DNA from 2 places in the Priestia sp. TSO9 genome. Region 2 is predicted to be linked to the other one. Evidence: riboswitches for the same ligand, from Rfam matches in the RefSeq annotation. Region 2 holds a riboswitch; the other holds the start of a gene.
What was found. Region 2 has a riboswitch for S-adenosylmethionine ahead of mtnK (S-methyl-5-thioribose kinase). Riboswitches for the same ligand answer to the same signal wherever they lie in the genome.
Positions count from the first base shown of each region.

Region 1: linked by a shared signal. The riboswitch ahead of LJC66_RS06775 (trans-sulfuration enzyme family protein) and the one ahead of mtnK (S-methyl-5-thioribose kinase) in region 2 are both predicted to bind S-adenosylmethionine.

Region 1 covers NZ_JAJEKD010000009.1:792,828-800,315, reverse strand. The annotation lists gene LJC66_RS06790 (SIMPL domain-containing protein) at 1-560, shown strand, start outside; gene LJC66_RS06785 (hypothetical protein) at 623-889, shown strand; gene LJC66_RS06780 (trans-sulfuration enzyme family protein) at 1,214-2,395, opposite strand; gene LJC66_RS06775 (trans-sulfuration enzyme family protein) at 2,379-3,524, opposite strand; SAM riboswitch class I at 3,596-3,713, opposite strand; gene LJC66_RS06770 (hypothetical protein) at 3,880-4,542, opposite strand; gene LJC66_RS06765 (spore coat protein) at 4,612-5,640, opposite strand; gene LJC66_RS06760 (CotH kinase family protein) at 5,870-6,955, opposite strand; gene LJC66_RS06755 (CotG/ExsB N-terminal domain-containing protein) at 7,127-7,488, shown strand, end outside.
Region 2 covers NZ_JAJEKD010000009.1:629,211-636,698, reverse strand. The annotation lists gene LJC66_RS05950 (pyridoxal phosphate-dependent aminotransferase) at 1-661, opposite strand, end outside; gene LJC66_RS05945 (carbon-nitrogen family hydrolase) at 774-1,556, shown strand; SAM riboswitch class I at 1,648-1,798, shown strand; gene mtnK (S-methyl-5-thioribose kinase) at 1,934-3,106, shown strand; gene mtnA (S-methyl-5-thioribose-1-phosphate isomerase) at 3,142-4,200, shown strand; gene LJC66_RS05930 (hypothetical protein) at 4,334-4,498, shown strand; gene LJC66_RS05925 (methylated-DNA--[protein]-cysteine S-methyltransferase) at 4,499-5,002, opposite strand; gene LJC66_RS05920 (PAS domain S-box protein) at 5,021-7,177, opposite strand.

The sequences.
Region 1 (7,488 bases), 160 kb from region 2:
TTCCAAATGAAATTTCCATGACGATTGGAACGCGCACGGAAAACCGAGATGTTCAAGAAGCCTTAAAAGAAAATTCAGCTGTTTCAAATACTCTGCTGCAAGAGATAAAAAAACTTGGAATCAATGACCAGCAAATTGAAACAGCTTCGTTCACTATAAATCCTAAATATGATTACAGCGATGGAAAATCGATTCTTATAGGATACGAAGTACAGCACTTATTTAGAGTAAGAGTACAAGATGTAAAACAAGCTGGCGATGTTTATAACGCTACGTTTTCAAGCGGAGCCAACGTAGCGCAAGATCTTCAATTCCACGTTACAAATGATGATAAATATGAACAAGAAGCGATAAGCAAAGCTTTGCTTAACGCTAAAGAAAAGGCCTTTACCATTGCCAACACGCTGCAGCTCCCTATTAACCAAATTCCTATTTTAATCGAAGAAGGACCTGTCTATCAGTCATCTGGCTCCTCGCCTAAGTTATTAGCAGCCTCTCCCCCTATTCAAGCTCAGTCCTTGATTGTATCTGCTTCTGTAAAAGTTACGTACACGTATTAATACTTGTGGTAAACTATAGATTATTATAATGAAGAAACTAATCTAAAGGAGCTCTTTGCACAATGACTTCTGAACATTTACTAGCAGCTTATCAAACCCTATGGTTGAACCGTTCGTTCGCTTCTAAACAAGCCATGACAAGTGAAGATCAGCTTCACGAAGCCATTATGAAAGATTTAAAAGATGAAATGACTCATCCACGCGTCCGGCAAACACCGTATGTAAAATATCACCTTGGCATAAAAAGAATTCTAAACAGCAGTCTTTCCTCTGATGAAAAAGTTGCGCTTGCGTCCCTATACACAAACCTTTTAGATAGCTGTGTATAACGGATATCAATCCAGTGTAAAGACGAACAAATGGGATAAAGGAGCTGAACCGCTTGTGACACCGCGGTTGATTTCCGTGCAAGGCTTCGCTTTCCGCGGGCTGCCTATGAGCCTCCTCGTCGCTTGTGCTACTGCGTGGTCTCATCCCTTCCGTTTTTCCCGCAGGAGTCTACGCCTTGCCCTCCAATCAACCGCTAGAAGCAACGAAATAGATGAAACCTACGTTCACCGTAACAACAAAAAACAAGAACTATTAATCAGTAATTTTGATTAATAGTTCTTGTTTAACTTTAACTAGAATACTTTTGTCCCAGTCTCTTTTCTTTATTTAATTAACGCTTTTTCTTCTAAGCTTTGAAAAACAGCGTTAAAGTCTTGCTTCAAATCCTCAAATTCCTCTAACCCTACTGAAAGGCGAAGGAGTGAATCAGTAATTCCTTTTTCTTCACGTACTTCTTTTGGGATACTTGCATGAGACATTGTTGCAGGATGCGTTAGAATGGATTCAACTGCACCTAGACTAACGCCAATTGAAGCTAATTTGACTCCTTGTAAAATATGTCGTGCTACTTTTTCATCCTGTACTTGGAAAGAAATCATAGCTCCGTATCCATTTGCTTGTTCTGAAATCAGTTTGTGGTCTGGATGACTTTTTAAGCCCGGGTAGTATACACGGCTCACTAGAGATTGTTCTTCAAGCCATTTTGCAAACTGTAGCGCTGTTTTTAACTGCTGATCTAAACGAACTTTTAATGTCTTAATTCCTCGAAGCAGTAAAAAACAATCCTGCGGTCCCAAGATAGCACCAAAAGCATTTTGTACAAACTTTACTTCTTCTGCTAGCTTTTCATCGCTTACTACAACTAAACCGCCAATGACGTCACTGTGGCCGCTGATGTATTTTGTAGCACTATGAATCACAATGTTTACACCAAGGTCAATCGGCTGCTGTAGATAAGGTGTTAAAAACGTGTTATCCACAATTGTAAGGAGATTGCGCTCCTTCGCCAAACTTGCTACTGCTTTAATATCCGTTACCTGTAAAAATGGATTTGAAGGGCTTTCGATATAAATGGCCTTCGTATCTTTTGTGATAGCTTCTTCTACTTTCTCAACCTTCGTTGTATCAACAAAAGTTGTTTTGATACCAAACTTTGAAAATAATCGTGTTAATACACGATATGTCCCGCCGTACGTATCATGTGAAACTAAAATTTCATCCCCTGATTCAAAAATAGATAACACCGATGAGATAGCAGCCATACCTGATGAAAAAGCAAAACCAGCGTATCCATTTTCTAGCTGAGCAATGGTGTTTTCTAAAGCCTCACGAGTTGGATTCCCTGAACGAGAATAGTCATAGCGGCCGTTGTTCGTCTCATCTTCTTGGTTAAATGTAGATACCTGATAAATAGGTACGTTAACCGCTCCAAAATGACCGTCAATTCCTGTATTTGCATGAATTAAGTTCGTTCCAAATCTATGTTTATTATTGTTGGTATGCATCAAATGCCTCCTTCAAATCTTTAATTAAATCATCTGCGTGCTCAATTCCAACTGATAATCGCAGTAAACAGTTTGTTACTCCGACACGATTTCGAATTTCCTCCGGAATATCAGCATGTGTTTGACGAGCTGGGAATGTCATTAAACTTTCCACGCCTCCTAAGCTTTCTGCAAATGTAATAACTTTGACATTTTCTAAAAGTACTGACACGATATCAGGGTGTGAGACAGCAAAAGAAATCATGCCTCCAAATCCAGTTGCTTGTTTCTTCATGATTTCATAGCCTGGATGTGTTTCAAGACCAGGGTAATACACTTTTTCCACGAGATCATGAGCAGTAAGCCAATTTGCAATTTTCAGTGCGTTTTCATTATGCTTTTCCATACGAAGCGCTAGCGTTTTAACACCGCGTAATAACAACCAGCTGTCCTGTGGACCTAAGATTGCCCCCGCTGCATTTTGATAAAAACGAATTTTCTCTCCTAAGCTACTACATCGAGCCACTACAAGACCAGCAACTACATCATTATGACCCCCAATGTATTTGCTTGCGCTATGTATCACAATATCTGCTCCAAGCTCTAAAGGACGCTGATAATAAGGCGACATGAAGGTATTGTCAACGATAGTAAGCAAATCATGCTGTTTAGCTAACGCAATTGCTTCTGGCAAATCAGTCACGTGCATCATTGGATTCGTAGGTGTTTCAATAAATAAAGCTTTTGTATTAGAACGAAGCGCATCTTTTACTTGTTCGAGATGGGCTGTGTTGACGTACGAAACAGTAATTCCTTGCTCTGAAAAGATTTCATTTAGTAATCGGTACGTTCCTCCGTATAAATCCTCTGATACAATTAAATGATCTCCGTTTTTAAATAGTGCTAAAACTGCCATTACACCCGCCATTCCTGAAGCGAATGCTACTCCTACTTCTCCTTTTTCCAAAGCAGCAATTGCTTCTTCCAATGCTGTACGAGTAGGGTTTGCCGTACGTGCATAGTCAAATCCTGTACTTTGCCCTAAAGCAGGATGAGCAAATGTTGATGCTTGGTAAATGGGTGTTGTAATAGAACCTGTTGAAGGGTCACGACCTACTCCTGAACGAACTAATAAAGTTTCAATTTTCATCTATTTCTCTCCTTAACTCAAAATAAAAAACACTCTTCACAGATGGAAGAGTGTTCGTTTATACACGATTTCTCTCATCTGTTAGAACAATACTGATGTTCCACAGGAATTAGCACCGTTCAAATGAATGTTTCATTTGATGGTTGCCGGGCATCGCAGGGCCAGTCCCTCCGCCACTCTTGATAAGAGTTCTATATAATTGTTGGTGGTTAACGTTTGTTGTTAATAACTTTAATAAAGATTTTCTTTATTGTCAACATAATTTTCTAAAAAATTTAAATCATCTCATTTGTTTATTCAATATACTTGTCCTGATAAGCACATAAAAAAAGAGACGAAAGCGAGGTCTCTTTTTCTAAGGCAAGTGCACAGATTTCACGTGAGCTAACTTCCAATACATACTTTCTCCATTTGCCGTAATTAGTTCAACAATATTATTAGAAACTTCTTTAAGTACGCCAATTTTTTCTGATTGATCCCCTAAATCTAATACGACCAGCTGATTTTCATATTTTTTAAGCTGCTCTTCAAAGTTTCTGACAAAAGGTGCAGAGGCAGGTCTTACTGGGAGCTCTTTGTCACTTAAAGAATAAGGGGTTAACTCATTGCTGTAAGGGGTAAGCCATTTCAAATGATGCAGAGAAACAAAGACATTTTTATACACTGGAGAATAAAACACGAGATAATCATTCAGCACGCTTGTAATATAGCCATGCAATGATTTCCCTCCCGTTACATAAATTTCAATAAATTTCCCTTTTGCCTGCTGTAAAATATTACGGTAAGAAATTCGCTGACTTTCTTCTATTAAGTTCTCTTCTATTTCACGTAAAACCGTATAGTCTTCTTCAGATACTTCCCGCAAACCATGCATGTGTAAAAGAGGAATATACAAATAATCATGTCCATTATACAAAACCATAATATCTAATCCAAGATCAATAAGTCTGCCAACAAATGTCGTTTTACCTGAAATATCTAACTCCACAATTTTATTGATATAATGATTCATACTCATTCTCATTCTCCTCCTTTTTCCCATATGATAGAAAAGGTGCTTTATAAGCACCTTTTATGTTCCATTTCATCATGCTTTCCAACGATAATTTTTCGTTTTAATAACTTTCTCAGCCGGTGTTGAAGAGCGTGAACCCGTGCGGCGTCCTCGAGAACGATCGTCTGTGCGTCCACCCGTGCGGCGTCCTGTACGTCCACCTGTACGTTCTCCCGTACGGCTTCCTGTACGTTCTTCTGTAGACTTTGCAGCTTCAGTCTCTCCATTTTCTTCTGTTTCTTCATTATTTTGATTGTTATCGTTTTGTTTAAAAGCCCCTTTTGCTCCTACACAAATGGTTTTAACGTGTCTTGGCTGTAAGCGTAATACTTGATTATTCTGCACAAGTGTAAATGTACCATTTCGGCTTTGTACTAACACGCCCTCTACAGCTTCAGGTCCTCCATTATTGATTGATACCCATTTATGAGAAAGGTGGGCAAAAAGATCGTTAAAGCTTTTGGATTTCATATATTCTGGTTCTTGGCTCACTAAGAGTTCATTTGCAGATTGATTAGTTTGATCTCCATCGTTGTTTTGATATTCACTCACACTCTTAACGTGTTCAGTATTAATATAGATGACACCGTCGTCTTCTGTGAGTAGTACTATATAAGCAGATTCAAATGAACCTAAGACATCAAGAAGCTGACCTGCTTTTTTCTCCGGTCCACCTTGGTTAACCTGCACATATTTAGTTTTCATCAATGATAAAGTTGTAGCAAAAGTTTTCCCTCGATATAATTCTAATTCTGCGCTAATTCCAGTAAACGTTTGTGCCGAATTTGACATAGTATCTTCAGTGATACTTTTTACATGCGCTAAGTGATAATATACAAGTGTATATTCTTGTTGATTATTATTTTGGTTGTTTTGATTGTTTTGGTTGTCATTTTCACCATTATTGTTATTATTGTTATTGTTGCTTTCCACTGCTAAGATTAAATAATCTGATTGCACGTCAACCAAATAACCTGTTTTAGATTCAGGTCCTCCACGATAAACGGTCACCACTCTTCCTTTTAGGGGTTTGAAGTGAGAAGAATAGCCTTTATCAGGCATTTGTATATTTTGGCTGCGTTTTTCGCTTGATTTTTGGCGCGGATTTTGATTTTGCCCTTGTTCTTGGCCATAGTAATAGTTACTCATTGTTTTTCCTCCTTATTAGTTATCCTTATTGGTCATTCATACTGTATATATACGTATCATGTACAGCTATTGATTTCCTGCATTTGCCTATTATTAACAAAATCCACTGTTGCCTATAAATTTCCTATAAATCTATCTCTTTTTAAAGAGTCAAAAGGTTATTTTCAATATACGCTGTTCGTTCTTTTATAAAAGACAGCATAAATTCGGGTTCTTTATAAAATTGCTCCAAGTTATCTTTTACGTAAGGATCTTTTAATACATAAGGAGCAATATACTCATGCAGTTGATAAATGATTGGTTTCATGTATTCTATTGTAAATTGATTATTTAGAACATTGTTCATTTTTTGAATATATCGCTTTTTAATGCTGTTCACCGCCAGTAAGCGAGCTGTAAGCGTATTAAATCCTTGTGCGCGGACATAGTCTCCTTCCATTACTTTTCCATTTACATCTCTTCCCCAAGTTGCATCATAATCCCATGGAATTAGTTCAAAGCGCCCGCTTTCATGATTTAGATAGAGGGCATAGTTATGGACAAAACCGTCGTAATTCTGCATACAAATAATACCGACTAACCAAGATAAGTAGCGGTCGACGTTCAGATACTTCTCAATATTCTGTTCGAATTCCGTATTTGTCCACGTATTAAGATTAAATATAAACTTTTCTAATTTTTCCTCATCCCCTTCTTTCACTGCTTTATCTTCATATCCAGATAACAAAGTTGTTTTCGGCCTTTTATCCAAATCGCTCATCAAAGAAAAATTAGCATCTCCGTCCACTGCATAAAATATGGATCCATCCGCTAAATTTCTTTTTTTCAAAAATAGTTCATCTACCGATTCGAGCTGAAGATATATTCCTTCATTTTTCCCATTAATCTTAAGGGTGACAAACTGAGAATGAGGAGATAAAACGTCTAAAGAGGAGAAAAAATCGAGGGACAATTTGTTGCGCATAAGCGATGGATCTTTGTATTCGGCGTTTAGGTGTATTTCTTTGGCTCGCTGAAATATTTTTGGAGAATAAAATTCAATATAATATGACTTTTTTTTCATCTTCCGAATGTGGGAGCCTCTTAGCAGCAAATCAATATCGTAGCGTTTTTTGTTAAACTTCATCGTTGCCTGAACCGCTTCTTCTGACCAAATATCTCTTTGTATTTCCTTTAAATCTTTTACATTCACAAACAGAGCGTATTGAGGGATTTCTTTTTGCTTCATTATTCGACCACCTTTCTTCAATTATTAAAGTATATGAAGGGTAAATTCTCCATGATACCCCACCTCATCAACTATTTGCGCAAACTCCACTTTTGACTCATATCAAGGACAAGCATCAGCGCGTATTCTATTAATGCAAGACCTAGTCCAATTGACAAGGAGGTTTTTGTATTGCATATTACACCTGAAAAAATTAAAGAGGCTGCTGAAGCCCTAGAATGTACAGAACTGAAATCTTTTATGTTTCAAGAGCCAACTGCCGGTCCACTAACAAAGCCGCGTCGCTCTTCTCGTAGCACTGGCCGCAGCACTCGCGGCTCTCGTCGTTCTTCTCGCCGCTCTCATCGTTCTTCTCGCCGTTCTACTCGTCGCTCTCATCGTTCTTCTCGCCGCTCTCGTCGTTCTACTCGCCGCTCTCGTCGTTCTTCTCGCCGCTCTCGCCGTTCTACTCGCCGTTCACGTCGTTCTTCTCGCCGCTCTCGTCGTTCTTCTCGCCGCTCTCGCCGTTCTACTCGCCGTTCACGTCGTTCTTC
Region 2 (7,488 bases):
TTGGCTTTTTACCATCAAATCCAATTGCTCCGTAGGCAAAGTCGTGTACCACACAAATATCGTGCTTGGCAGCAAACGCCACGGTGTCTTCAAAAAATTCTGCCGTTGCCACTGCACCGGTAGGATTATTGGGATAGTTTAAAAACATGAGCTTTGCCTGTTCTTTAGCACGTTCACTTACCTCTTCGTATACGGGTAGAAAATGATTTTCAGCCGTGAGCGGCATCACTTCCATCTTTGCTTTTGCAAGCTCTACTCCAGACCAGTAATCAGGATACCCAGGATCCGGAACCAGCACCGTATCTCCAGGGTTTAATAAGCACTGCGGGATTTCAACAAGTCCACCCTTTCCGCCAAATAAAATAGCTACTTCTTTTTCAGGATCCACATCAACGCCATATTCTCGTTTATAAAAAGTCGCAACGGCCTCTTTTAAAAACTGGTGCCCCCGAAATGGAGAATATTTATGATGCATAGGATTAGCACTTGCTTTTTGCAGTGTTTCTACAATATGTGAAGGAGTAGGCTGATCAGGATTTCCCTGCCCTAAGTTAATAACGTCGTGCCCTTGGGCCATTACTTTTCCTACCTTGCCTACAAGTGATGCAAAAAATTGTTTTGGTAAACTTTTTAATAGTTCCGATTGCTCAAATTGTTTCATCATCGCACACCTTCTCAAAAAATTCTTGAAATTCTAGTCACAAATAATATATTGTAATACTCAACTTGTAAAGTCATTTTTTTCAACTACTAAAAAAAGGACGGATGATAAAGTGAGTGTAAAAATTACGTGTTTGCAGCTTGATATTGCGTTTGGAAACCCAACTAAAAACCGAAAATATATCGAACAAAAAATGACGGAAGCCCTGAAAGAAAACCCTGATATCCTTGTGCTTCCTGAGCTATGGGATACAGCTTATGATTTGACGCGGCTAGACGAAATTGCAGATGATGAAGGGCAGCAAGCCAAGCAATTAATCTCTCAGTTTGCTAAAACGAACGAAGTAAATATCGTGGCAGGTTCGATCGCGAAAAAAACAGAGCAAGGCGTCACGAATACGATGTATATTTTTGACCGAAAAGGTCGTGAAGTATCACAATACAGTAAGCTGCACTTATTTAAATTAATGGATGAACACCTGTATTTAGAAGCAGGAACAGCAAAAAATCTTTTTACACTTGAACAGTCTTTATGCGCAGGAGTTATTTGTTACGATATTCGTTTTCCAGAATGGATTCGGGTTCATACTAGCAGCGGAGCAGAAGTCTTGTTTGTTGTCGCTCAGTGGCCGGCTCCAAGACTTGCCCACTGGAAAGCACTGCTTATTAGCCGTGCAATCGAAAATCAATGCTACGTAATCGCATGTAATCGTGTAGGCCAAGATCCTAATAACACATTTGCCGGACATTCCTTAGTCATCGATCCGTGGGGAGAAATAATCGCTGAAGCTGGCGATAGCGAAGAACTTTTAAGTGCTGACGTTAACCTGGAACTTGTAAAAGAAATTCGCAAACAAATTCCTGTCTTTACAGATCGCCGTACAGAATTTTATTAATTATGTATTGACAGCCGTTTTTTTGCATGATACGATTTTCACCAGATATCATAAAATATTCAAACAAATCAAAATTGAATAAGTAATCGTACTCTTATCAAGAGTTGGCTGAGGGATTTGGCCCTGTGAAGCCCAGCAACCGACCGTCATTCCATCCTAAGATGGATCACACCCGTAAAACATGTTTTACAAAGGCACGGTGCTAATTCCAACAGAAAGTAATTCTTTCTGGCAGATAAGAGGTTTGAACACTACAATCAAGCCTCTTTCCAACGAAAGAGGCTTTTATATTTTCTAAAATTATAAAAGCCTCCATATACTCTTAAACCTATTAACTTAGTAAACAAATCAGTTTAATAAACTATGGAGGGATTCCGATGTCAACAACAAAAACAGAGAAGTATCAGCCTTTAACAGAAATTTCAGCAATCAAACTTGTGAAAAAGCTAGGTCTTTTTGATGCCACAGAAGCACTGACTGCCCGTGAAATTGGTGACGGCAACTTAAATCTCGTCTTTCACATCATAAATGATCAAACGAATAAATCCATTATCGTCAAACAAGCGCTTCCCTATGCAAAAGTTGTAGGCGAAAGCTGGCCTCTATCCTTGAACCGTGCCACAATTGAAAGCAATGCGCTCAAGCAATTTGGTGCATTTACGCCAGAACTTGTGCCCGCTGTTTATTACCACGATGAAACGCTTGCTGTTACGGTCATGGAAGACCTGTCTCATTTAACGATTTCTCGCGCCGGACTTATTCAAGGTGAAAGTTATCCTCTGCTCTCACAGCATATCGGTTCTTTTTTAGGACATATTGCGTTCAAAACGTCTGATTTCGCCTTAAAGCCTCAGGATAAAAAAGAAGAAGTTGTTAAGTACAGCAACCCAGACTTATGCAATATTACGGAAGATTTAGTTTTTACAGATCCTTTTTTTGATATTGATACAAATGAATTCGAAAAAGCGTTGCGTCCTGATGTAGAAGAATTGTGGAATGATAGTGATGTAAAGCTACAAGCAGCAAAATTAAAATATAAATTTTTAACAAATGCGCAAACGCTAATCCACGGTGATTTACATACGGGCAGCATCTTTGCTAGCAGTCAAGAAACGAAAGTGATTGATCCAGAGTTTGCTTTTTACGGTCCGTTTGGATTCGATTTAGGACAATTTGTTGCGAATTTGTTTTTAAATGCTCTTTCTCGAGAAACAAATCGCGAACCGTTATTTGCACACATTACGAACACATGGAACGTATTTAAAGATACATTTACTGTGCTTTGGCATTCTGAAAACACTGAACCTTTCGCTAAAGATGAGCGCTTATTACATGAAATTCTAACGCAAACGTGGCAAGATGCTGTTGGATATGCAGGATGTGAAATCATTCGACGTACAATTGGCTTAGCTCACGTGGCGGACTTAGACGAAATTTCTTCAGAGGAAAGAAAAATTAACACTAAACGTACTGCGTTAAAAATTGGACGCTATTTGCTTCTGCACCAACAAGACGTTTCACCAAATGAATTTGAACATTTACTTCGATAACGAATAATGTACACAATGAAAGGATCGGTATCAGCATGACAAATACACTATCACTTCCGCGCTCAGTGGAATGGAATGAATCATATATTACTTTATTAGATCAGCAGCAGCTTCCTGGCAAAGTTGAATATATTAAGCTGCAAACCATTAAAGACGTATGGGATGCTATCACTACCTTGAAAGTACGCGGAGCCCCTGCAATTGGCATTACGGCGGCTTTTGGTCTTGCTCTTTCTGCGCTTAGCTATGACACAGATTCAGTCAAGGAATTTAACAAAAAGCTAGCTCTTGATCAACAGTATTTAGCTAGTTCACGCCCTACTGCCGTCAATTTATTTTGGGCATTGGAACGCGTAGCGAAAAGCGCTGAGTCCGCTTCGTCCGTTAATGAAGCTAAAACAAAAGTTGTTCATGAAGCTATTCAAATTCAAGTAGAAGATGAAGAAACGTGCTACCGAATTGGAGATCATGCTCTTTCTTTATTTAAAAAGAAAGATAAAATCATGACAATATGTAATGCTGGTTCAATTGCTACAGCTTATTATGGAACAGCCTTAGCACCTTTTCACTTGTCTAAGCAGCGCGATATTCCGCTTGAAGTATTTGCCTGTGAAACAAGACCCGTTCTTCAAGGTTCTCGCTTAACAGCATGGGAACTTCAGCAGTCGGGAGTGGACGTTACGCTGATTACGGATAATATGGCCGCTCATACCATTAAAACAAAAGGAATTAATGGGATTATTGTAGGTGCTGACCGCATTGCAGCAAATGGCGATACGGCTAACAAAATTGGAACATATGGACTTGCTCTTTTAGCGAAAGCATTCGGTATTCCATTTTACGTAGCAGCGCCGCAGTCCACGTTTGATTTATCGATTCAAGACGGCAGCAGCATCCCTATTGAAGAACGTTCACCTAAAGAAGTAACACACATTGGAGATACGCAAATTGCTCCAGACGGAATCTCTGTATACAATCCAGCTTTTGATGTGACGCCAAGCGAACTGATTACGGCCATTATTACAGAGCATGGAATTATCCATTCTCCATCTTTGGAATCCATTCAAAAAGTTTTGCTGCAATCCGCTCAATAAAAAAAGCCGCTGCTATGCGGCTTTTTTTGTTGAGCACTGGTTTTCACCTGCATTTGTAACACAATTGTAACAGTACTCTCTTCTTTTTCTACATATATTATAGGGGATTCTTTTTGAATAAGGGGGAGTAAATATGAGTTCAGAGCAAAACACGGATAAAAACAAAGCGCTGAATCGTAAGCAGCACTATCAGCTATTCGATTTATCCAAAGATGAAGAACTAAATTCCCTTCCTTCTCCTCAGCAAATTGACGGTGTTTTTGTGCAAGGAGAAGGCTGGAAATTGGACGGTGAATAGTTATTTTAACTCCAGAGCGCCTTTTGCTACATTTCTTTCAAGCATTAATAGTTTCTCTTTTATATGAGTTTGGGAACCTGCATAACCTGTTAAAGCTCCATTTTTTCCAATCACACGGTGACAAGGTAAAATAATAGGCAGTGGATTTCGACGATTCGCTTGTCCCACAGCCCTTACGGCTTTAGAGCGATTAACAGACTCTGCTACATCACTATAAGACCACGTTTGTCCATAAGGTATACCTTTAAGCGTTAACCACACTTCTTTTTGGAAGTCTGTTCCTTTTATATCCAAAGGCAAATCAAATGTTAACGTGCGCCCTTCAGCATAATCCTGCAGCTGTCGCTTTGCTTCTTTCACATGATGATAATTCTCGTCATGGACAAGTTTTTTAAGCTGCTCGTTGTGATCATCGCTATCAAACCAAATATGTTGAACCCCTTTTTCCGAGGCTACAATATAAATTTTCAAATCAGAAAATAAATTCATTTCTCCGTAGTACATATTTTTTATCCTTTCTAATTAAGCTGGAAGAATAACATGAAAAGCTGTGCCTTCTCCTATTTTGCTTTCCACTTCAATTCGCCCTTTATGTTCTTCGATAATTTTATATGAGACCATCAAACCGAGTCCCGTTCCTTTTTCTTTTGTCGTATAAAATGGTTCTCCTAAGCGCTTGATGCGCTCTTCGGGCATTCCGTCCCCTTGATCTCGAATGGAGACCGTCACGTAGTGCGGCTCTGTAGAGTAAACTTCAACAATAATTCTTCCTCCGTTTGACGTGACTTCAATTGCATTTTTAATGACATTTATTAGTACTTGCTTAATTTGGTTCGGCTCGCAGTATACCATTGGCAGCTGAGGGGACACACTTAGTTCAAACTGAATATTTTCTAAAAGCGCTTGAGCATTTAATAAATCAATCGTTTCTTTCACAACCGCAGCTAGATTTTTCTTTTCAAACTTTACGGCCTGTGGCTTAGCCAGTACTAGAAACTCTGTAATAATGGTTTCAATTCTTTTTAATTCGGATTTAATAATATCAAAATAAAGAGAGTGGTCTTCTTGAATGCTGCTTTCTAACAGCTGCACAAACCCTTTTAAAGCTGTCATTGGGTTGCGGATTTCATGCGCAATCCCAGCTGCTAACTGGCCGACTACTTGAAGCGTATCCGATTTTCGAATCTGCTCTTGCATTTGATTTCGTTCCGTTACGTCTCTTAAAAGCGTCATATATAGACCTGGCAAGATATCTTTTTTCGTGGAAAATTCAATATTTTTAACTTTTTCGTTCCCCGTAACGTACGTAATCTCTCCTTCAGCTTCCCCTTTTTGCTCAATTGTTTCTTTATGCTCAATGACCGCATCTAAATTCGCTGAAGAAATAAAATCCTCCATGGAGTGTGCACAAATCTCCTCTTTGCTGAGTTCTAGAATATCACAAAGAGAAGAATTCACATCAATAATATTTCGCTTGCCGTCCCATAAAACTAACCCATCGATCGAACCATTAAAAATCTGTCTGAATTTCTCTTCGTTATTTCGAAGCTCCTGTTCGATTTTTGTACGTTCACTGATGTTTCGAAAAATGGTTAAATGGTCTCCTTCTATAATGCCTTTTTTCCCTGTGAATTCCAACTGTTTGATTTCTCCATTTGGCATGTAAAAAGGAAGCTGATTGCGAATTTCTCCTTTTGTTTGAAACGTTTGGAGCACCTTTAACGCACTAAAGCTTTTTGTATCGATAAATGTATACAAATTGCTTCCAATTAATTTGTTTAACGGCAGCTCAAATGTACGCGAAGAAGCAAGATTAGCGTTCAAGATTTCACCATCGTCTCTCCAAATCAAGATCGCTTCAATCGCATTTTCAAAAATAGCCCTGAAATTTTTTTCGCTTCTCAACAGCTGCTGCTCCATCAGCCGTTTTTCCGTCACGTCTCTCATAATGGACATATAGTATTGACTGTATATATTAGCCGTTGTGGTAAATTCAAAAAAAGTAACGTCTCCATTTTCGAGCCTGATCGGTAGCTCACCGCTTGTCTTTCCTTCTTGATGCAGAGTTCTCCATAATTTTTTCACCTTATAATGATAAGTAGGTTCTACAAGCTCTTCTAATGTTTTGGTTAGAAGCTGTGCTCTTGTATAATTTAATCGTTCGCAAAATGAAGGGTTCGCGTCGATAAGCTGACCCGTTCGATCAAAAATGACAATTCCGTCTACCGCTTCATTAAATACATCCATAAACATATGATGGCTAATAAACCGTTCATTTTCCATCATTTTGTGCTGCGTAATATCTCGAAATGTACACACAATAATGCCCGACATGTGACTATGTTTGTGTGAAGTAAATTCAACATGCTTCATCATGCCGCTTCGAAGCGTCATCGCGCCTTCATATTTGAAATAGCTTTCTTCTAAAAGTGCTGGATAATACGCTTCAATCATGTCATACGGAAAATACATCAGAAAATCTTTCATTTGATACGTTAATAGCTCATCCTTTGTTTTTTCAAACAGCCCGCAGGCTGATTCATTTGCATTTATAACTTGAAAATACTCATCAAATACGACAATGGCATCTAATACGTCATTAAAAATAGCTCGTAGCTGCTGTAATTCATCTTGCTGCTTTTGCGCAGCTTCAGATGTTAATTCTCTATGTGGTGACATGCTCATTGCTCCTTTCTTTTGCACTTCCCATTTCCCCACCTTTTATCTATAGACTTAATATTCTACAAGATTTGCTTTTTACCTTTTTAAAATTAGGCACGTTTATTCAAAATGCGACATTTCTTCACATTATCCCGCTATTTAGAAATGGAGCATGAATAAAAGAGGCTGAGACATAACAAAATGAATCCAATCTAAAGACGAATAAATGAGATGCATGAGCTAGCTGAACCGCTTGTGACACCACAGTTGGTTTCCGTGCAAGACTTCGCTTTCCGCAGGAGTCTTTGCCTTGCCCTCCAATCCACTGC